3 regions of the Thalassotalea montiporae genome follow, and region 3 is predicted to be linked to each of the others. Evidence: predicted binding sites of a transcription regulator. Region 3 holds the regulator's gene; each other region holds the start of a gene.

The links. Region 3 encodes FNR, which switches genes on or off when oxygen is low (the NO sensors DNR and NnrR bind a similar motif). Its sites were predicted from a motif close to TTGATCTAGATCAA; they were not measured.
Positions count from the first base shown of each region.
Region 1: trhP (prephenate-dependent tRNA uridine(34) hydroxylase TrhP) is a predicted target of FNR. The motif match lies at 4,874-4,887, and genes of this name have one in related genera.
Region 2: ACSLUR_RS08975 (DUF4856 domain-containing protein) is a predicted target of FNR. The motif match lies at 3,467-3,480, and genes of this name have one in related genera.

Region 1 covers NZ_JBQRUO010000006.1:186,794-194,297, forward strand. The annotation lists gene ACSLUR_RS16115 (bifunctional diguanylate cyclase/phosphodiesterase) at 1-1,676, shown strand, start outside; gene ACSLUR_RS16120 (putative porin) at 1,677-2,924, shown strand; gene ACSLUR_RS16125 (YfhL family 4Fe-4S dicluster ferredoxin) at 3,119-3,370, opposite strand; gene trhP (prephenate-dependent tRNA uridine(34) hydroxylase TrhP) at 3,393-4,766, opposite strand; gene ACSLUR_RS16135 (HDOD domain-containing protein) at 5,023-5,865, shown strand; gene rdgC (recombination-associated protein RdgC) at 5,989-6,918, opposite strand; gene ACSLUR_RS16145 (sensor histidine kinase) at 7,014-7,504, opposite strand, start outside.
Region 2 covers NZ_JBQRUO010000002.1:546,394-553,897, reverse strand. The annotation lists gene ACSLUR_RS08990 (O-antigen ligase family protein) at 1-731, shown strand, start outside; gene ACSLUR_RS08985 (oligosaccharide flippase family protein) at 724-2,256, shown strand; gene ACSLUR_RS08980 (glycosyltransferase family 4 protein) at 2,257-3,420, shown strand; gene ACSLUR_RS08975 (DUF4856 domain-containing protein) at 3,634-5,448, shown strand; gene ACSLUR_RS08970 (imelysin family protein) at 5,586-6,875, shown strand; gene ACSLUR_RS08965 (TonB-dependent receptor family protein) at 6,878-7,504, shown strand, end outside.
Region 3 covers NZ_JBQRUO010000008.1:84,831-92,334, forward strand. The annotation lists gene ACSLUR_RS17485 (NCS2 family permease) at 1-589, opposite strand, end outside; gene ttcA (tRNA 2-thiocytidine(32) synthetase TtcA) at 770-1,699, opposite strand; gene uspE (universal stress protein UspE) at 1,911-2,840, opposite strand; gene ACSLUR_RS17500 (fumarate/nitrate reduction transcriptional regulator Fnr) at 3,054-3,770, opposite strand; gene ACSLUR_RS17505 (sulfite exporter TauE/SafE family protein) at 3,817-4,488, opposite strand; gene ccoS (cbb3-type cytochrome oxidase assembly protein CcoS) at 4,488-4,721, opposite strand; gene ACSLUR_RS17515 (heavy metal translocating P-type ATPase) at 4,718-7,111, opposite strand; gene ACSLUR_RS17520 (FixH family protein) at 7,122-7,504, opposite strand, start outside.

The DNA of each region.
Region 1 (7,504 bases), on a different contig from region 3:
TGAGCGATGGCATAGTTAGCATCGACAATATTCTTAAAAACGACGATGGCGCTTATGTCCACGAAGAGGTGCTAGTAGGGCAGTTAGTTGATTCCAATATTAATGCTGTGCTTTATAAGTCAAAAGCAGACTTGTTAGCAAGTATCGGTGTTGAATGGTTGCGTTTAGCACTGCTTATTGCACTGACAGTTGCTCTTTCAGTCATTGGCGCTGTAGCAATTGCACGTGGCTTAACCCAACCGATTACGCAGCTTGTAAGCCAAGTGAAATTAATATCACAAGGAAATTACGACAAAAGCGTTGCGGTTGATGGTAGTAAAGAACTTAAAGAGCTCTCTGATGAATTTAACCATATGACTGAGGCCATTGTTTCTCGTGAGCAAACGATAAGCTTCCAAGCATTCCATGATTCACTTTCACACTTACCAAACCGCAACTCACTCATCAAGGCTTTAGCTAAGCGTAAACAAGCTCAGCAAGATTTTATTGTTATCCAACTTTGCTATTTAGGCGCTGAAGATATTACTGACACACTGGGCTATCAAGTCGGTGACGATGTCATTAATGAAGTCGCCGAGCGCATTGTAAAAACCAAGTTAGGGCTTTCGTGCTTCCATCTTGGCGGTGAAAATTTTGTATTATTAGCTGATATGCAAGAAGTGGAGCCCCTGATTGAACAATTGCTTCAACAATTAACTATTCGGTGCCAATACGAGAACATAAGCTTGCATTTACAGTTTGCGGTTGGTATCGCGATTTCTTCACTGCACAATGGCGGCGATGAAACTGAATTACTGCAAAAGTCTAACGTTGCTTTGCAACATGCCAAAAAGAATAAGCAAGCCTATCAAGTCTACGATCCGCAGTTCGACCAACACGCTGTTGAACGCTTATTCCTAACCAATAGTTTAAAACAAGCGATTGAGCAGGATGAACTAACGCTATTCTATCAACCAAAGCTTAGGCTTTCAGACATGACAATAAGCCATGTTGAAGCTTTGGTTCGCTGGCAGCATCCAGAGAAAGGGCTTATTCCGCCGGACGCTTTTATTAGCATTGCTGAGAAAACTGGGCAAATGGATGCGTTAACACGATGGGTTACCAGCGCGGCAGTAAGTCAGTATGTTAGCTGGCAAAAAATGGGTTTTGATATCAATATCGCGATCAATATTTCTGCTGCTAATATCATGGACAAGTCTTACCCTGATTATGTTATCAGTCTCAAAGAGCAACACCAGCTATGTGACAACGCAATTACCTTGGAAGTAACTGAGGAGGCTGTGGTTGAAGACGCACAAAAAGCAACAGAGATCCTTTGTTACTTACGTGAACATGGCTTTAAGCTATCAATAGATGACTACGGTACAGGTTACTCATCACTGGCACAGCTAAAACATTTGCCTGTTCATGAATTAAAGATCGATCGGTCATTTGTTCAACACCTTTCAACTGATGAAAGTGATAAGATAATAGTACGGTCAACTTTAGAACTTGCACATAATATGGGGCTTTCTGTGGTGGCTGAAGGCATTGAAGACGAAACAGCCTTGCTGTGGTTAAAAGCGCAAGGGTGCCAATTAGCACAGGGATATTTCATCAGTAAACCATTACCCGCTGACGTATTTGAGCAATGGATTGAGAATACCCCATACCATATAAGCAGAACGAAAAATTAAATGCACCAATCGCTTTTTAAGGTTTTAGCATTTTCAGGACTAATGCTAAGTGGCACAGCTGTGGCAGCTGATGCCTCCATAAAAGGACTTGTCGATTTACGATTTTACAATGTTAACAGTAGCGCAGATGGAAATAGCTACTTAAAAGGCGATTATGGAAAGTTCCGTTTTGATGACGGTGCAGGTGTTGCTATTGGTCAGCTAGGGCTTCAATACCACGTCGATTGGGAAAATAACGTTTCTTTGACCTTGGTCGGTAACGGCTTTGCTGATCGAGGAAACAACGCTATTGGCTTTACCGAAGGTTACATATCATATAAAGGTGTACCTAGTGAAAAAGGTTGGCGTTGGCAATCTAAATTAGGCATATTTTATCCACAGATCAGTATGGAAAACATTGCTACTGCTTGGTCTACTCCTTACACCCTTACCTCTAGTACGATTAACAACTGGATTGGTGAAGAGCTCAGAAGTACTGGCGGACAACTAACGCTTGAGAAGCTAGGCAAATTTACAGACTCCGCACATTCATTTGGTGCAACCGTTTCTTTGTTCCAAAATAATGACCCAGCAGGCGCTATGTTAGCTTGGCATGGCTGGACAATTGGCAGTCGCCAAACATTGCTACACGAAAAACTCCGCATTCCCTATTTTCCTGCATTAAGTGGCGAATTAGATGAGCAAGCGCGCGACTCAGATCCATTTCGTGAATTGGATGATCGCTGGGGAGTCCATGTCGCCGCCTCATGGCGATATGATAGAGCGTTGCGAGTTAATATTGGCTACTACGATAACCATGCGCAAGAGGGTATTGTTAAACAAGGGCAATACACTTGGACAACCGAGTTTAGTCATATCGGGGTCAAGTACCGCTTAGCCAAGCAATGGGAATTGATTGGGCAGTATATGCAAGGTAGCACCTATATGACATCACCAACGTTTGAAGATGTCGTTAATAATGATTACGACAGTGGCTTTTTGATGCTTCGTCATTTTTGGTCAAACCATCATCTTGCACTGCGATTAGAACACTTTAACGTTGATGATCTTGATGATACGCAAGGCGACAACAACAACGAAAATGGTAACGCTATTTCTATTGCTTACCGCTACCGTTTGAACAAAAAGAGCTTTATGCTGGCAGAATACAATTGGATTGACTCTGATCGCCAAGCCCGAGCTTATCTCGAACAACCAATTGAATTAATTGAGCGCCAATTCCAGATAGGTTACCGCTACTACTTCTAGTAGCGGTAAATAGAGGTCTTTTACGCTGATTTGACGTCGAGCTGATACAATATCAATTTCAATAACCACTTGAACATTCTGGCTTGTTAAAGCGCTTATAAATTGCGTTGTTATTTTTGAAATTAGAGCGACTAGTTACTAAAAATAACGCCTTATTTATAAACCTTTTTCCTACGCCATAATTGTTCAACTCGTTAATTCAATTGATATAGAAGCTCAAACTTTTTCACCAAGGTTTCCTCGGTTTCTTCATGCTCTGGGTCTGGCACGACACAGTCAATAGGGCATACTTTGACACACGTTGGTTCATCGTAATGCCCTAAACACTCAGTACAGCGGGCAGGGTCGATTTCGTAGACTTCTTCACCTAATGCGATCGCCTGGTTTGGGCACTCAGGCTCACACATATCACAGTTAATACAACTCGCTAAAATCTTCAGTGCCATTGTGAGGTGCTCCTGTCAGTAGCTATGCAGATTGACCGGCTGCTTGATTTTGCGAAAACGGATGACGAGTTGTCTCACCATTGTCCAGGTTTCGCATTAATATGCCGAAATCAAGTTTCATCTCGGTATCGAGCGAAATGTTGACGATATGGCCTGAACCTTTGGCATCACGAATAACTTCACCTTTGCGTGACTCCATGTGTGTTAAAGTGAAGGTCTGACAGCCATTTGGCGTCATTAACTCAAGTTCGTCACCGACCAAGAACTTATTCTTCACTTCAATTTCAATTAAGCCATTGTCTTCGTTGCGGCCAAGCACTTCACCAACAAACTGTTGGGTGTCACTTTTTGAATAACCATAGTCATAGTTTTGTGTTTCAGTGTGCTTGTGGCGCTGTAAGAAGCCTGCGGTGTAACCGCGATGTGCTAAGTGCTCAAGCTCGCCGTTAAGTTGCTGGTCAAATGATTGGCCTGCCATAGCGTCTAATATCGCTTGATTGTAAACACGTGCAGTACGCGCACAGTAATAGAATGACTTTGTACGACCTTCAATTTTTAACGAGTGCACGCCCATTTTCACCAGTCGCTCTACATGTTCTACAGCACGTAGATCTTTCGAGTTCATAATGTAAGTGCCATGCTCATCTTCAAACGCAGGCATGTACTCATCCGGCTTATGTTGCTCTTGAATTAGTACTACATCATCAAAGCCTTTACCCGCTTGCGGATCAAACTCTACAGGTGCACTGGCAATGACATCACCTGTTTCAGTTTGTGTTGCCGAATGAACGTTGTAGTTCCAGCGACAAGCATTGGTGCAGGTACCTTGGTTTGGATCGCGTTTGTTCATGTAGCCTGATAATAAACAGCGGCCTGAGTAAGCCATGCAAAGTGCACCGTGTACGAAAACTTCAATTTCCATTTCTGGGCAACGCATACGAATCTCTTCAATTTCATCAAGCGATAACTCTCTCGATAAAATGACGCGATCTATGCCTTGCTGCTGCCAGAACTTCACTGTTGCCCAGTTTACTGCATTCGCTTGCACTGATAAGTGCAATGGCATATCGGGGAATGCTTCTTTGGTCATCATGATAAGACCAGGATCAGACATAATCATCGCATCGGGTTGCATTTCGATGACAGGCTTAAGGTCTTTAATAAAAGTTTTCAATTTACTGTTATGAGGTGCTATGTTGTTGACCACATAAAACTTTTTACCCAGCTGATGGGCTTCTTGAATACCTTGTGCTAAGTTTTGGTGATTAAATTCGTTGTTTCTTACGCGTAAAGAATATCTAGGTTGGCCTGCATATACAGCATCCGCACCGTATGCAAAGGCATAACGCATGTTTTTAAGGCTTCCTGCCGGTGATAACAGTTCTGGCTTAAACATATAACAACTTCTATAAATTATGGGAACGTAAAAGTTCGCACATTCTAGTGTCTGAAAAACAAACGGCAATTAAATATGTATATGTGAGTCACTTACTTGAGGAAAGTTTGATGTAAATCAAGTTTTGTGCGCTGGGTTAAGCTGTGACTATTTAATGTCTGTTTAGTGCTGAATAAATCCGTAAAAATTAACTCGTCGAAATAGTGATAACTGTGCTACTTTTTTAGATAAGCATATCAAAACATAAGGATAATTCATGTCTACGGAAAATGCTCTGTACACCATTTTAGTGGAAAAAATTAAGCATGATGCACTCGTTTTACCTACCTTACCTGAGATTGCACTAAAAGTGCGTGAAGCGGCTGATGATCCTGACATTAATTTAAATCGCATGAGCGATATCATCTCTCAAGACCCTGCATTATCACTTGGTATGCTTAAGGTCGCTAACAGCGCACTAATGGGGCGTTCAGTTAAAGTTGAAACGGTCAACCAAGCGGTTACTCGAATTGGCTTAAGAGAGATCAAAAGTATTGCGACCGCCATGGCAATAGAGCAAGTTTTCGTATCTGAAAATGAAATTGTTGCTATGCATATGAAAAGCTCATGGCAAAAAACTATAGATGTCACGTCTGTGGCCATCGCCTTAATGACTTTTTATCTAAAAGACAACAAACATACGTCACTTGGGCTAGATACCTTAGCGCTTGGCGCACTGGTGCATAATATTGGGGTTTTACCGATATTGACCGAGGCGGAAAAGCACCCTGATGTTTTTGCCAATCCAACGTTCTTGCAGCAGGCGATAGTTAAGCTGGGTAGCAAAATAGGGGCGGCTGTAACTCAAGCTTGGGGTTTTTCTGAAGAGTTTAGTGAACTAGTGGAAAGTTGGAGTGATTTAACGGTATTGCCAACAGAAGTACATTATTTGGACTTTATACGTGCTGGCGCTGTGTATCACGGAATTTTCAAAAATGAGTCTACTCAAGAAGCTTTACTGAGAAGCTATGTAGGGAAAGGCATTATGCCGGATGAAGGCTTTATGAAAACTGAAGAGTTTATCGAAATGTACGAAAGTGCCCGCTCAATGTTTATATAGCGCTGATTTCTACTCTAGTTAAAAGACGATCAAAAAAGCCGCAGATGCGGCTTTTTTAGTCGGACAATCCATTAAGCGCAGCCATTGGGGATACGCTAGTTTTATTAACTTAAATTAATGATATTACTTATCTTCGTCATCAAGATAGTCAGTCGTTTTCAACGAGAATTCTGCTAACAAATCGGTGATGAAACGATTTATTTCACCAGACATTAACGCAAAATCGGCATCAAGGCGTGCAACGATATCGTCTTTATCAATGTCGTCGTTTTGTTCATGCAGTACATCAAAGAACTTCAAGCGTTTCACAGCCAAGTCATCACAAAGAATACATGACATCGCTTCATCCCACTCTAGGGCAACTTTTACCGCATATTTTTCCGCATCAATATGCGTTTTGATTTCATCGCTGGTCAGGTCTTGGTTTTTAACGCGAACAACCGCTCCGTCATCACCCAATGCATTGAATTCAGCTTCCATACCAAGTTGGAAGTTTTCCCCTAAGCTGCGCTCGGTGATCCAATCTGTCATGACTTCATCTGGCGCTTGGTCAGGGCTAAAGCTAGTGACTGGCAGCGTACCTAGTACTTTTCGAAGCAGGGCAAGAAAGTCTTCGGCTTTGCCGCGAGAGCTTGAGTTAACTACGATAATGTTGTGCTGTGGCGAAACATAACCGTGTGTGTCGCTGTAACGGCTAAAAGCGCGAGGCAGTAACTCAAAGGTGATGTCTTCCTTAAATTGTTCTTTTTCTTTTTTCGTTGCACTTCGCCCTTGTTCTTCTTCAAGCTTGGCGCAGCGCTCTTCAAGCATTTCTTTAATGACAGGTGCAGGCAGAATCTTTTCTTCTTTACGTGCACACATTAAAAAATTGCCGTTTGCGCCATGTACTAGCGTGTTGCCATGCTTACCCAGTGCATTTACCCAACCAAAGTGAGATTGCTCTGTCGATGCACATGGTGTGTACGGGTGCTCCGCTAAATGCTGTTCTAGTTCTTGTTCGCTCCATTTAAATGGGCGCGTAAAAGCGAAGAAGTAAAGGTTTTTAAACCACATCAAAGCTATCCTTTTAGGGTAAATATGAAAACGGCCGAGATCATACCGTAATTAAATACGTGAATCACGCAGTTCGAATGGTCGTTTTAGGTGAATTATTTCATATTGTTAAATTCAATATGGAAAGCTAACCCTTGGTCAGGCTCACTTTCAGCACGAATTACACCATTTAACGTGTCAGTGACTAGGCTATGGACTATATGAGTGCCAAGACCTGTGCCGCCTTCACTTGATTTAGTGGTGTAAAACGGTTCAAACAAATAGGGCAGGGCTTCTGGTTTTACGCCATGGCCATTGTCACGGTAGTCAATATAAATGCGCTCCTGCTGGTAGCTAATATCTATTTGAATTTCGCCGCGGTTTAAGCCGTCAAAGCCGTGAATGATTGAGTTGATAATTAAATTCGTGAATATTTGCGAAATTGCACCGGCATGGACATGAACATCTATATTACCTGGGCAGTTTACTTTCACGCGGTGGGTCGTTTTCTTGAGCTTAGGGTGCAGCGATTGGATTACTTCATCAACATACTGGGCCATATTTATTGGGCGAATTTTATCGCTGGTTTGGTCAACAGCGACTTGTT
Region 2 (7,504 bases), on a different contig from region 3:
ATTTCGGGTTATTTTGCTTGTTATTGGTATTTTTTTATTTACCCAGTCAGCCTAGAGAGCAGATTTCAATCTCCCAATTGGCGCTTTGTGCGGCATTATTAGGAGTTGGGGCAATAACTGTTTCTAGAAGTTTTTTCTTGGTCACGAGTTTTAGCTTGTTGCTTTACTTTGTTTTGTATTTTCGCACCGCTATCGGGGAAATGGTCTATCGAAGTGTTGTATTTTTTGCAGTTTTAGTGGCAGTAGGCTTTGTACTCTATTGGCATGGTGCGACTACTGAGCTGGCAATTTTTGAGCGTTTCTCTAGCGATAATGCCGCCGATCTGACTGGAGCTCGCAGTACTATTTTTGTGGAATACTTAACCCTGTTTACGCAGTTAGATTTAAGTTTTCTGCTCTTTGGTGCAGGAATCAATGGTTACCTTGGTTACTATAACCATTTCTTCTTGAACAATAACGTATTTACTGAAATCGTTGGCCCCCACAATACCTATATCGAGTTGCTTGTCAGTTTTGGTCTGCTTGGCAGTTTTATCTTTCTTTATTTTTTTTATCTGTGCTTTAAAGCTGAAAAAATTCGAACCTCGACTCAGCAAATTTATGCGATCAGTTTGTTACCGCTTATTGTCTTCAGTCTATATTGCTTGAGCTTACAGAACTTAGGTAAATATACCAGCTACTTGTTGTTACTAATGATTATCTTAAATACCTGCCGAGCCAAACATGAATGACGCTAAACAGCGCAGCCTAGGTGTGGCGTTAGGCTACTTATCTATTACGCTAAGAAATATTCTTGGTTTATTGCTGATCCCTTTTATGATTCATCATTTGGGGATCAGTGAATACGGGATCTACAGCCTAGTTTCTTCATTAGCACTTTATCTCGTCATACTTGAGCTTGGCTTATCAAATACAACTATTCGTTTTATTTCGAAATATCGTGCGGAAAATGACGTACCGGCCCAACATCAGTTTTTGGGTAATGTACTGTTTATCTACACGTTAATTGCAATGCTTGTCTTTGCGGTGGGCAGCTATATCTGGTGGCATTTACCCAGCATGTTTGCTGAGAGCTTGACCTTAGAGGAAGTAAGCCTACTCAAACAAAGCTATGCGCTATTGCTACTTAGTGTGATTGTGACTCTAATGAGTAACAGCTTTACTGGCATTATTACTGCGCACGAAAAGTTTGTCTTTGAGCAAAGCTCTCAAATTTCATTCTTTTTGCTCCGCTGCTCGCTGGTTGTTGGTGCATTATTGCTTGGTTACGGCGTGATCGAAATTGCGTTAATAGACCTTGTTATTAATGTTTGCCAAGCCTTGATGCGTATCTATTTTGTTTTCTGGAAACTTAAGTTCAAAGTTTCATTCCAAGGCTTTAATTTTACAGCTTTGAAAGAGGTAGCTGTTTTTAGTGGGTTTGTAGCACTTGCTGTGATTGTTAATCAAATAAACTGGCGTGTTGATAACCTTATTATTGGCTACATGCAAGGCAGCGAAGCGGTAGCTATTTTTAGCGTTGGTATTCAGCTTATTCTATGTTTTATTGCCTTTGCCAGTACGATTTCAAACGTTTTCGCACCGAAAATAATCAGCATGGTGACAGCGAAAGCAACGATGACACAATTAACCGATGAGCTTATTAAAGTCGGTCGAATGCAGTTGATCGTTCTGGCGTTTGTACTCGGTATTTTTATTCTATTTGGACAGCAATTTATCCAACTATTTGTTGGTTCAGAGTTTCAATTAGCTTACTGGGTCGCATTACTTCCTATGATACCTTTCACCCTTGTACTAACGCTCAGTGCTAGTAATGCATTACTGCACGGAATGAATAAACACAAAACAAAAAGTCTTATTTTACTGGCTACTGCATGCCTAAATGTCATGTTCTCGGTGTTCTTAGTTAATATTTATGGGCTGGTTGGCGCCGCGATTGGTACTGCAGCGACCTTACTTATCGGTGAAGTTTTATTAATTAGCCGCTACCTAGCCAGCTTAGGTATAGAAATCAAGCGCTTTTACTATGAAACCGCTGTTCTTATGTTGCCAGTACTAAGTATTGCCATTGTAGGCTCTGCGTTCATTATACCTGAGTTTAGTGGCTGGTTTGGCTTAATCTGCCAGTGCCTTCTTTTTCTTATGGGTTATTTGGTTCTGATTTATTGGTTATTCATCAATAAACAGGAAAAACAATGGATTAAAGGTATTTTGAACAATGTGTTTGTTAGGGCAGAAGTGAGAGGTGTTAAGTAAATGAAAGTAATGATTCTTGGCGCCTTTCCTGATTCCATTATTAAATTTCGCGGTGTCTTAATTGAGCAATTAGTGCTTCAAGGGCATGATGTTGTGGTATCAACGGCATATGCCACTAGCGATATTGTTGAGCAGGTAGAGGCTATAGGCGCTCGTTTTGTTGGCTATAAGGTTGAGCGTAATGGCCTAAATCCCTTGGCGGATCTCACAACATTCTGGCAATTGTTAAAACTGTTTCGTGCTGAGCAGCCTGACAAGATCCTCGCATATACTATCAAGCCAATTATTTGGGGAGGCATTGCGGCCAAGCTAATTGCCAGAACTCAGTTCTATGCGATGATAACTGGCTTAGGTTATGCGTTTGAAAAAGGCTCGTTTAAAAGGCGACTAATACGAGGCTTGGTTAAATGTTTATATCGTTTTAGCTTATGTTCAGCGAGCAAAGTGATTTTCCAGAATAACGAAAACAAGCAGATATTTATTGATGAAAAGTTAGTAAATATTGAAAAAACTGGCCGAGTTCATGGTTCAGGCGTATCGCTTACCGACTATGTTCAACAACCGTTGCCTGAAAAGCCTATAACTTTTCTTTTGATCGCCCGATTATTGGGTGACAAAGGCATCAGAGAATACGCCCAAGCTGCGCAACAAGTTAAAGCTAAATATCCTGAAGTAAATTTTCAGCTTGTAGGTCCTTTTGACCCCTCACCTGACGGGCTTAAATCCGATGATGTTGGACAATGGCGAGAGTACATTGATTATTTGGGTGAACAAAAGGATGTGCGCCCATTTATCGAACAATGTCATATTTATACACTACCTTCTTATCATGAAGGTTTGCCCAGAACTGTGCTGGAAGCAATGGCCATAGGCCGCCCCATTTTAACAACCGATGTTCCAGGGTGTCGCGATACTGTAATTAACGGCGAGAATGGCAAGTTAGTGCCAAGCAAAAGTGTGGATGCGCTTGCCAACGCTATGCTTTGGTTTATTGAAAACAGCGATGAATGGCCTGTGATGGCTCAAAAGAGTCGAGAATTTGTCGAAACTTACTTCGATGTTAATCGAGTGAATCAACAGTTATTTTCTTTGATGGAACTCAATGTTAAGTGCGACAATGCACGCGATAATACGGCGCAGTCTGCTGACATCATAGTCGAATAGTCGTCGCGCGATACCCCTTAATATTTTTAGAATCAAAAATCGAATATTGATCATAAACAACAAACATAAAGTTATTGATGATATTTATTCGCATTTGCATTTATCTTTGTGCTAGTATGCTTTACAAAATTTACATAACTTTACGCATGAGCATTTAATAACCTATAACTTATGGGGATGCGCTCAATACTAACAACAAGGTTAATCTCGAAAATGAAAAAGTCTCTAATTACTACAGCTATTTTAGCGTCGTTAACTTTATCTGCCTGTGGCGGTAGCAGCGGCGGTTCTGACGATACAGATCCAGTAACCCCTACGCCAACGCCAAATACTGCTCCAACTGATATCGCTATTGATAACAGCAGTGTTGATGAAAACGCAACGGGTGCTGTAGTAGGTAAGCTGTCAGCTACTGATGCTGAAGGTGGTGCTATGACGTTTACCGTTGATAGCGATGTGTTCGCAATTGATGGTGACGATCTAAAACTTGCTGACGGTGTTGCTGCAAACTTCGAGCAAAACGAATCGTTAACAGTTAATGTAACGGTTGCTGACTCAGATGGCGCAACTTATTCAGAAGAATTAACCATTAACGTGAACGACGTATTAGACGCTTACACATTTGAAAGTAAGTTTGTTAGCGGTGAGTCAGGTGTAAACTACAGCGGTCAAACTGCACGCCAGGCACAAATTGCTCAGCTTAACCACTACATTGCAAACGATTTACAAAGTGAACTTGACGCCACAAATGGTCCACTAAGAACTCGTCAAGACGTTATCAATAAACTTTACTCTTTCTTCCACTTAAGCAGTGCCGATGATGGCTTAGACTCATCAGCAACTGACGGCTTAGGTCAAGACTACACGCTATACCACTACGATACTAACCAAGCAAACATTGGTGCTGGCTTACAAGTAACATTCGAAAGCGACGCATTACAACCAACGATTGGTGCGATCTCTGGCAGCCATAAAGATTTACGCGGTAAGCTTGCAGGTAACGACGCTTCTCGTATGCACAAAGATTGGAACGATGGTTCAAGCTTTGCTGGTTGGACTGACGGTATGACGCCAACCAACTTAGTGGCTGAGTTCTTCAAGCAACTAGCTGACAACGCAGACATGGTACTAAGTGGTGACCTACGTCGTGATGAAGCTACGGATGAAGTGATTAACACTGTTTATATCAATACTAACGGTACTGATTTAAAACAACTTATCCAAAAATTCCTATTAATGGGTGTTAACTTCTCTCAAGGTACTGATGACTACTTAGACGAAGGTATTGGCCAAGATCGTGATAACACACAGGCTCGTAGCTCGGGTGGTACAGATACATTGTTAGAGCACGGTTATGACGAAGGCTTCGGTTACTTCGGTGCAGCACGTGACTACATCGAATATAGCGATGACGAAATTGCGCAAAAAGGTGGTCGTGATGATTACCAAGGTAAGCACGACACTGATGGCGACGGTAAAATTAACTTGCTTTCAGAGTACAACTTTAGCGCGTCAGTAAATGCAGCTAAACGTGACCGTGCTACAGCGGGTAACACTAACCCAACTGATTTCACAAAAGATGCTATGGAAGCGTTCATTGCAGCACGTGAAATTATGCGCACAAATACAACGATCAGCGATGATCAACAAACCATGATTGAAACGTATGTTAGCCAATCAACAATGGCTTGGGAAAAAGCAATTGCAGCAACGGTTGTTCATTACATTAATGATGTAACCAATGACTTAGAAAAATCAGGTACCGCTGACTACAACTCTGGTGATGTTGCTAAGCACTTCTCAGAAATGAAAGGTTTTGCACTTGGTTTGCAGTTTAATGAGAACTCTCCGTTAACTGAAGCTCAGTTTGCTGAAGTTCACAGCTACATGGGAATCAAGCCAGTATTACTTGCTAATGGTTCAACAGATATGACAGCTGTAAATGCTTACATTGCTGATTTAGATAAAGCTCGTGATATCTTTCAAGCAGCATACGAATTTGACGCGGAAAATGTTGAGAACTGGTAAAACACCAATAATCAATAAGTTAAAGTAATTTAAGCCTTGGCTCTTAGGACCCAAGGCTTGTTTTGTTTTTATTGCCCTAAAAAATATGAGTACTGTGGGCGATAGAAATAAGTGGTAATTTACAAAAAGGTTTACATATGTCTGTTCATACTAAACGCGCGCTATTACCAGTGGCCATAGCCAGTGCGCTTGTTCTTAGCGCCTGTGGTGAAAGCACTAGCAGTGACGCGGGCCCCGATTTTAATGGCGGTTCAACACCTCCAACTACACCACCAACAACGCCTCCTACGACACCACCAACGACTCCTAATCCGAGTTTTGAACAAAAAGCGCTATTAGAAAACCTAGCTGATAACGTGATTAGTCCAACGTTCGAACAATTTGTCCAAGCTACTGGCGCACAAGTGTCTGCAGTGGAAAGCTACTGTCAAGTGGAAGTGGCTGCTGGGCAAGGTAACGCAACTAGTGAGCAAGTAGATACCGCTTTAACGGCGGCACAAGCAAGCTGGCGCACCAGTATGAATATTTGGCAACAAGCAGAAGTTATGCAAGTAGGGCCTTTGGTAAGCAACGGTGGTTTTTTGCGTAATAAAATTTATGTCTGGCCTTTAGCAAACTCTTGTAACGTAGACTTTGAAGTTATTAACTTTCGCACAGGTAGTATCAATGGCCAGCCTTATGACATTGCTAACCGTGCTGCCAGTCGACGAGGTTTAGCTGCGCTAGAGTACTTATTGTTTAATGAGAACCTAGATCACAGCTGTACTGTTGGCGCTCAACCAGAAGGTTGGAATAGCGAAACTGATCAAGCTCGCAAAGAGGCACGTTGTATGTTTGCAGCGGAAGTTTCACGCGATTTAAGCACCAGTGCGCAGGAGTTAGTTAATGAATGGAATGGCGACAACGGGTTTGCTGGTGAATTGAAACAAGCGGGAACGTCGGGAAATCAATTTAGTACAGAGCTTGAAGCAATTAACCGTATTAGTGACGCACTGTTCTACATCGACACCGCAACTAAAGATGGCAAGCTGGCGGCACCACTTGGGTTATTCTCCAATGTTTGTGGTGCAGAGGCATGTCCTGAAGCGGTTGAGTCAGTCTATGCGAATAACTCACTCGACAATATTGAAAACAACTTGTTGGCATTCCAAAAGCTGTTAACAGGTGGTGAAGGTATTGGTTTTACTGACTTCCTGATTGATCAAGGCGATTCTGGAACGGCCACAACGATGACGACTGACGTTGAAGCGGCGATCAGTAACATTCAAGCTTATCAGCAAACCTTAGCGCAAACGTTGGAGGATAACGAAGCACAAGTGACAGAAAGTCACGCGCGCGTGAAAGCCGTTACCGATACGCTGAAAGCTGATTTTATTAATAGTTTAGCGCTTGAATTACCGCAAACTTCAGCAGGGGATAACGATTAATCATGGCTGTTTTGACAAATAACAATAAAACAATCAACCGAACTACGCTTGCCTTAGCGGTCGCGACAGCGCTTTCGTCTGTTGCTATGCCAGCTTTTGCTGATGAAAACCCAGATGATGACAAGCCTGCTGAATATTACGAACGCATTCAAATATTAGGCAACGACAATCGCTTACGTACTGAACCTGGTTCAACTACGGTAATTGGAGAAGCTGAGCTAGAGAAGTTCAAATTTAACGATATTAACCGTGTGCTTTACAGCGTACCAGGTGTCAATATTCGTGAAGAAGACGGCTTTGGCTTGCGTCCAAATATTGGTTTTCGTGGTGCAACCCCTGAGCGTAGTCAGAAAATAACCGTGATGGAAGACGGTATTCTGATTGGCCCAGCACCTTATTCAGCGCCAGCAGCCTACTACTTCCCGATGATGAGTAAAATCACTTCGGTTGAAGTATCAAAAGGCCCTGCGGCTACCAAGTATGGCCCCAATACTGTTGCGGGTGCCATTAACTTAGTGACTCGCCAAGTACCTCAGGCCCAAGAAGGTTCGATTGATTTAGCGGCAGGTAGTGATGGTTTTGGTCGTGCCAAAGCCTACTTTGGCAGCACTAATGGCGACTTTGGTTAT
Region 3 (7,504 bases):
AGTACATTACCGCGCCATTCATACCGCGACTTGCCATTGCTACAATCAGGAATAAACCAAGTGCCGCCATCAACGCCGGTAATGAAGTAATATCGCCAAGGTTAACTAAAGTTGCTGGGTTATCTACGATAATGCCAGCGCTTTTTAAGCCGATAAAAGCGAGGAATAAACCAATACCGGCAGCAATACCATAGCGCAGTGATTGTGGAATACTGTTGATAATCCATTCGCGAATTTTGAAGATGCTCAGTATCACGAAAATGATACCCGAGATAAACACGCCACCAAGCGCAACTTGCCAGCTGTAACCCATCTCAAGGACGACTGTGTAGGTGAAAAAGGCGTTTAGGCCCATGCCCGGTGCAAGGGCAATTGGGTAGTTGGCGAAAAAGCCCATAATAAAACAGCCAACCGCTGCGGCAACACAGGTTGCGACAAATACGGCGCCGTGATCCATACCGGCATCGGCTAACATAGCGGGGTTAACAAAAATAATGTAAGCCATTGTCAGGAATGTGGTGATTCCCGCAACTACTTCTTGGCGAACGTTAGTTCCGTGTTCTGTAAGTTTGAAAAGTTTTTCTAACATCATGGGTTGCTAAGCTTAAAGTTTGGGCCAATTCATTGGCGTTAAAAAGAAAGCGTTCAATGTCCTAGATGCTGTTTGCGTAAAATGAGGCAAAAAGCAGCGCATCAGGACATACTTATTCGTTAAATAATCCGTTAATTTTTCTAAACAACTTTTCTAAATAGTTTTTACAAATAGTGTTTAGACATTGGAAACGTCGATAATCATTGAATCGTCTATGTTGCTATCTAACGAATTGGCAAGCTCTGTCGCTAAATTGGTAGACGAAACAGTTTCTTTTGAAAAGTCATAAGCTTCGCGTGGCGCGCTGCGATCAATTGGCAGATTGGCGAAGTCAAATAGCTCAGTATCGGCTAATTGGCTTGGGCTGACATTTTTCAATGATTTAAATATGTTTTCAATGCGACCTGGGGTTTGGGCATCCCAGCTGCTAAGCAAAGCCTTAATATTTTGGCGTTGCAGGTTTTCCTGAGAGCCACACAGGTTACATGGAATAATTGGATATTCACGTACTTCTGCAAAGGCAATAAGGTCTTTTTCACGAACATAACTTAACGGGCGAATAACTGTGTTTCGACCATCGTCTGCGCGAAGCTTCGGTGGCATAGCTTTTAGCTTTGCACCAAAGAACATATTTAAAAATAAGGTTTCCACGATATCATCCATGTGGTGACCAAGGGCAATCTTAGTTGCACCAATTTGCTCAGCAAACGAATAAAGCGTGCCGCGACGTAAACGCGAACACAAACCACAAGTGGTTTTACCTTCCGGAACTTTTTGTTTAACAACCGAATAAGTGTCTTTATCGATGATGTAGTAGGGGATATCAAGTGATTCGAAGTAGTCGGGTAAGATGTGTGCTGGAAAGCCCGGTTGCTTTTGATCCAAGTTAACGGCAATCACATCAAAATTGATCGGTGCTGACTTTTTTAAGCTAAGCAAAATATCAAGCATGGCAAAAGAATCTTTGCCGCCACTAATAGCTGCCATAACAACATCGCCTTCTTCGATCATATTGTAATCAGCAATCGCTTTACCGACTTTACTACGAAGTCGCTTCTGCAACTTGTTGGCTTCAAAGATGGCCTTTCTGTTATCTGCTTCAGTCATACCAAAAAACTACTCAAATAATTGGGCGCGTATTATATAGCTAACTGGTATAAAAGATAAGTAAAAATAACCAACAGTAGCATTCTTTTTAGCGACTGTTGGTTACGATTTTGTTAATGTTTTTGGTAACTTACCGAGCGGTCAGCTTTGGTTTTGGTGTTTTAATATTTTGTTTTATATTCGTTATATCAATCTGTGTATGACTCAGCAGCTAGCTTTGTAGCGGTGAAATATAGCCTGCTGGTTTTAACGCCAAGACATCACAATTCAATCGGTCAATAACATGTTCAGCAGTATTACCGATTAGTGCTGCTGACAATCCGGTACGACCAATTGTCCCTAAAATGACCAATTCGGCATCAAGTTCTTGTGATAGCTCGTCAATAACATCTTCCGGTAGACCTTCTTTGATATAGGTATTGGCGGTATCGATGCCGTATTTTTCAGCATGCGTTTGCATTGATTGTTGATGATGCTGCAACATGGTGTCGTTGTATTGGCTGGCATCAAATTCGGGGATTTCGATGGCAATGTTGACCGGAGTGCCAGGAAAAGAATTAACTAAATGCACATTAGCGCTAATTAAATCAGCAAGGTGTTTGGCTTCTTCTGTGATGATGCTATTGAGCGATTGGTGCTCACCTTCATCACTACCGACATTAACCGCCGCTATAATATTGCCGTTTGCTGGCCATGAATGGTCTTTAACCAATAATAATGGGCATGGGCATTTACGTAATAAATGCCAGTCAGTTGGTGTGAAAATCACGGATTTGAGTTTGTCGTGCTCGTGCGTACCTTTGATAACAACGTCATAGCCATGCTCTAACACTTGGTCAATAACCGCTTCAAAAGGTCTGTTATGCCAGATCACTTTGATGTCGATGTCTTTTTCAGAAGCGCCTAGCTCCTTTATACGTTCATCAATCCACAACATACGATCATTGATCACAATTTGCCGCATGGATTCACGCTCGTCGCTAGAGAGCATAGTCGTCATTTCGTATGAAAAATCGAAAATGCTCAAAAACGCTGTGATTTTGCCTTGCGTTTTATCAGCAAGCTCAATTGCCCGACTTAAGGCTTTTTGTTCTTCAGTTGTTGGGTCAACTACGACTAAGATTTTTTGATACGTTTCCATGCTCGGTACCTCGCTGATTCAATAGTGTACAAACAGTGTGCTTTTAATGAGCAAATAATTATTTGTTTTAAATCAATAAATAGGCGCTACTAACCAATTACTTTTAGCTTAGTAGGTAAATGCACTGATGCAAGGTTGTTAGCGGTGAAAACGGATTGTTAAAGGGGAATAAAAATAGAAGCGAAGAAGAAAAAGGAAGGAAATCGCCTTGCTTTACAGCATGGCGACTTCATTTAATCCATCGAGATCATTGATGGTAATTAACTTCCCTTCAACAATGATGAGCTCTTGTTTATGAAAACGATTTAGCAAGCGACTAATCGTTTCAACGGTCAAGCCAATGTAGTTGCCAATGTCGCCACGCGTCATTGTTAAGCGGTACTGGCTGGCAGATAGGCCACGGGCTTTATATCGGCTACTTAACGATGATAAAAATGTTGCTAAGCGTTGCTCGGCATTTTTACGATTAAGTAGTGATAGCATATCTTGATCTGCTCGAATCTCATTGCTCATTAGCCTTAAGACTTGGCGTTTAAGTGCTGGCATCGAATTCGAAAGTTCATCTAGAGTATGGTAAGGGATTTCACAAACCATCGACGTTTCTAATGCTTGTGCAAAACTCTGGTGCTCGCTGCTGGCTAAGGCGTCGAAACCCAGTAAATCACCAGCTAAGTGGAAGCCGGTAATTTGTTCTTCGCCGTTAGAATCAATGGTAAATGTTTTAAAAGTGCCTGAGCGAATGGCGAATAGAGAGTGAAGTGCTTCGCCGTCTTGGAAAATCTTTTCGCCTTTGTGGATAGGGCGCTTGCGGTCGATAATATTATCGAGTGTATCTAACTCCTGCTCGTTAAGGGAAAATGGTAAGCAAAGCTCACTGATACTGCAGTTTTGGCAATGAATATGATTGTTGCTTGCACAGTGACTAGACATGGCGGAATAACCTTAATATTTCCTTGGAATTACGCTCGGTATAGTATTAAAACATCAGCCTGTAAGCAATAAACAATGTATAAAAACCGTAACAGATTAGACCTGTAGCCAAAACGTTTCTAAATGTTCGATTTTGTAGCATATTTTTGACCGAGAAGACGCCAAAGGAAAGGGTGAGCAATGCGGGTAGGGTACCAGCACCAAATGCTGCCATAATCAGTGCCCCTTGGCTAAAGCTACCACTGGCGAGCGACCATGTTAGCGTTGAGTAAACTAAACCACAGGGTAACCAACCCCAAACAGCCCCCAAGCCAAATGCTTTACGTTTGTTATTTACCGGCAAAAAGTGTTTCGCTAACGGCGAGATAAATTGCCAAAGCTTTTTACCGGCTTGCTCAACCTTCGCCAGTAACATAAACCACTGGCCTAAATACAAGCCAAGTAAAATTAGAAAGACGCCTGACAGTAGTCTTAAACCCGTTAGCGGTACACCGAAGTTTTTTGCCGTAATTGAGCCGGTAAAACCGACAATACCGCCGATTAAGCTATAAGAGAGGATACGGCCTAGATTGTAGCCTGCTACAAGTGAGAACTTTTGCTGGTTTTGTCCGGCAGGAATGGCCGACAACAACATACCAGAAACGCCGCCACACATGGCAATGCAATGGCCTGCACCGAGCAGGCCAATAATAAATGCCGAAAATAGATCGATGTTCATTAACGCTTATTGCTAGTGTCAGATGATGTGCCAGATGATTGCTCTGAAGCTTCGGTATTACTTACTTCGGTATTCGCTGTCTCATCTTTCAACTTTTCATCATCGAATAAGATGCTTAAACCTTCTTTTTCCAAATCATTAAATTGCTCGGTTTTTACCGCCCAAAAGAACAAGTAAATGCCGACAATAAGCAGGATGATAGCTATGGGAATTAGTACGTAAATTACACTCATTTTTTCAATAATCGCAACGAGTTAGTGATAACCAATATTGAACTGGCTGACATGCCAATTACCGCCATATAAGGCGTAATGTAACCGCAAACGGCTAATGGCAGTACAATAGCATTATAGCCAAATGCCCAGCCATAATTTTGCCAGATAATACGGCGAGTCTTTTGTGCAACATGACGCAATACCGACAATGACGTTAATCGGTTGTTAAGTAAAATCACATCAGCGCCACTTTTTGCGACGTCTGTACCACCGCCCATGGCAATGGAAACGTGTGCTGCGCTAAATACTGGTGTGTCGTTTACACCATCACCGACCATAGCCACAGTATGATCACTTTGCAGTGATTTTACCTTTTCCATTTTCTCGTGCGCACTCAGGCTCGAATGCACGTGGTCTATTGGTAGTTGATCGGCAATTTGTTGGCAGCCCGCACTGCTATCACCTGACAGCATATACGTTGTCATCGCTTTCGCTTTTAGCGTGCTAAGCACACTTTGGGCGTCTTCACGTGCGCTATCGGTGAGATAAATAGCGGCAACTAGCTTGTCGTTAACCATCACAGCAATTTGTGCGTCGTCACAATTTAACTGTTTTGCCTGACTGCTGTCGGTAATTAACCAACTGACTTTACCCAGTGAAATTTCATCGTTATCTACTCGGCCTGTAACACCGAGCCCTGGATGTACTTTAATCTCAGTTGCGTTAATCGCAAAGTCGCGATACTGGGTAAATGCTTTAGCAAGTGGGTGTTGAGAATGAGCTTCCAGCGCTGCTACCAAGGTTAATAGTTGCTGTTCACTATAGTTTTCATCAAAGCGCTTAAGCTGGGTTACTTGAAACTCACCTTGAGTGAGCGTACCGGTTTTATCAAACGCGTAGGTGTCAACTTCTGGAATCGTTTCCATCACATGGCCTGATTTGATCATAATGCCATCACGATTAAGGCGCGTAGTGCCGCAAGTGAGCGCGGTTGGCGTGGCAAGCGATAATGCACAAGGGCAGGTAGCAACTAACACGGAAAGCGTGATCCAGAACGCTTCACTTGGCATATGTTGCTGCCAGTATAGTGCGGTGCCTATCGCGGTTAGTAAAATAATAGCAACAAAATACTGAGCGATTTTATCGGAAAGTTGGGCGATTTTAGGCTTGTGCGCTTGCGAAGACTCGCTTAATCGGATCAGTTGGCTTAAAAAGGTATCACTACCCGGTTGTACAACATTGGCAACTAGATTGCCATCGCCATTAATAGTACCGGCAAATATATTGTCACCAATTTTTTTCGCCACAGGACGCTGTTCACCAGAGAGCATGGCCTCGTTAAAGTGGCTATCGCCGTGTTCAATAACACAGTCTGCCGGTACGGTTTCGCCCGGCTTAATCATCACTTTATCGCCAATTGCTAATGATTTAGCAGCAACATACTGTTCTATATCGTTGACGAGTTTAGTCGCCGTCATTGGCATGAGTTTCAATAAATTGGCAGAGACTTGCGCGGCACGAGAGCGAGCGCGAAACTCTAAAAACTTACCAATGAGCAGTAAAAAGGTGAACATGGAGACAGATTCAAAATAAACCTCACCTTGCTGACTAATGGTCGCCCACGCACTGGCAAAAAAGGCCAGCAGTATGGCGATAGATACGGGCACATCCATTGATAAGCGTTTTGATTTCAACGCATTAATAGCGCCGGTATAAAATGGCAGCGCACCATAGAAAATAATAGGCGTGGTCAGCAGTAAGCTGGTGTAGCGAAGATACACTAGATTGTGCTCTGACATATCAGAGAACGCACCGAAATATAAACCAACGGCAATCATCATCACTTGCATCATTAAAATGCCAGAAATGCCTAAGCGTTTAATAAACGTTTTGCTTTGCGCTAAGTTTTGTTGCTCAGCATCGCTCGCTTTAAAGGGCAGGGCATGATAACCAAGTCGTTCAATTTGTTCTATAATCTTACTGAGCTTAATGTGATCATTTTGCCAGTGAACCGAGGCACGTTGGGTGGTGGCATTAACCGAAATGTTACTGACACCACTAATTTGCTCTAGCTTCATTTCGATCAGCCACGCACACGCGGCACAGCTAATGCCATCAACCGTTAAGATGGTTTCTCGAGTATTACCGTCTTGATGTGTAAATTCATGCTGGAGATTATCATCATCGAGCAGTTGATTTCGTTTCAACTGCTCTGGTACTAGTGCCGTACCTTTGGGGGCATTTTCGGTGCGAAACTTGTAGTAGTCGGTAAGGTTATTTTCAACGATAGTTTCGGCAACCGCCTGACAACCAGCACAACACATGGCTTGTGATTGCTGATCAATCGTCACAAATAGCGAAATACCCTTAGGAATGGGCTCGCCGCAATGAAAGCAAGGATCTGACATGTGTACGTTATTATTGAGCTTGTGCTGGGTTTGGTATTAACTCAATGAATTCTTCTTGTGGTAATGCAACTGTTGCTTGCACTTTCCAGTTGTTTTCAAAAGATGATAGGGTAACACGCCACTTGCCAGATACTGCTTCTTCAAAGCGGTGTCTGAAATCACCATTGCCGTCAGGCGTTAGCGCTAAGTAAAAATCTCTTTCTTCTAGCGTTGGGTGATAGAAATTGGCATTAATGACTGGAAATTCTTTTTCAATGCCGAGTGGGCGAATAACTAATTCATTATCAGAAAGTTTTAAGCCGAATTTCATGCCAAGTTTTTGAGCAAGCTTAACTTTAGACACCTCAATATTAATTGCCTTACCCTTTTTATAGTAGTCACCTACCACTAAGT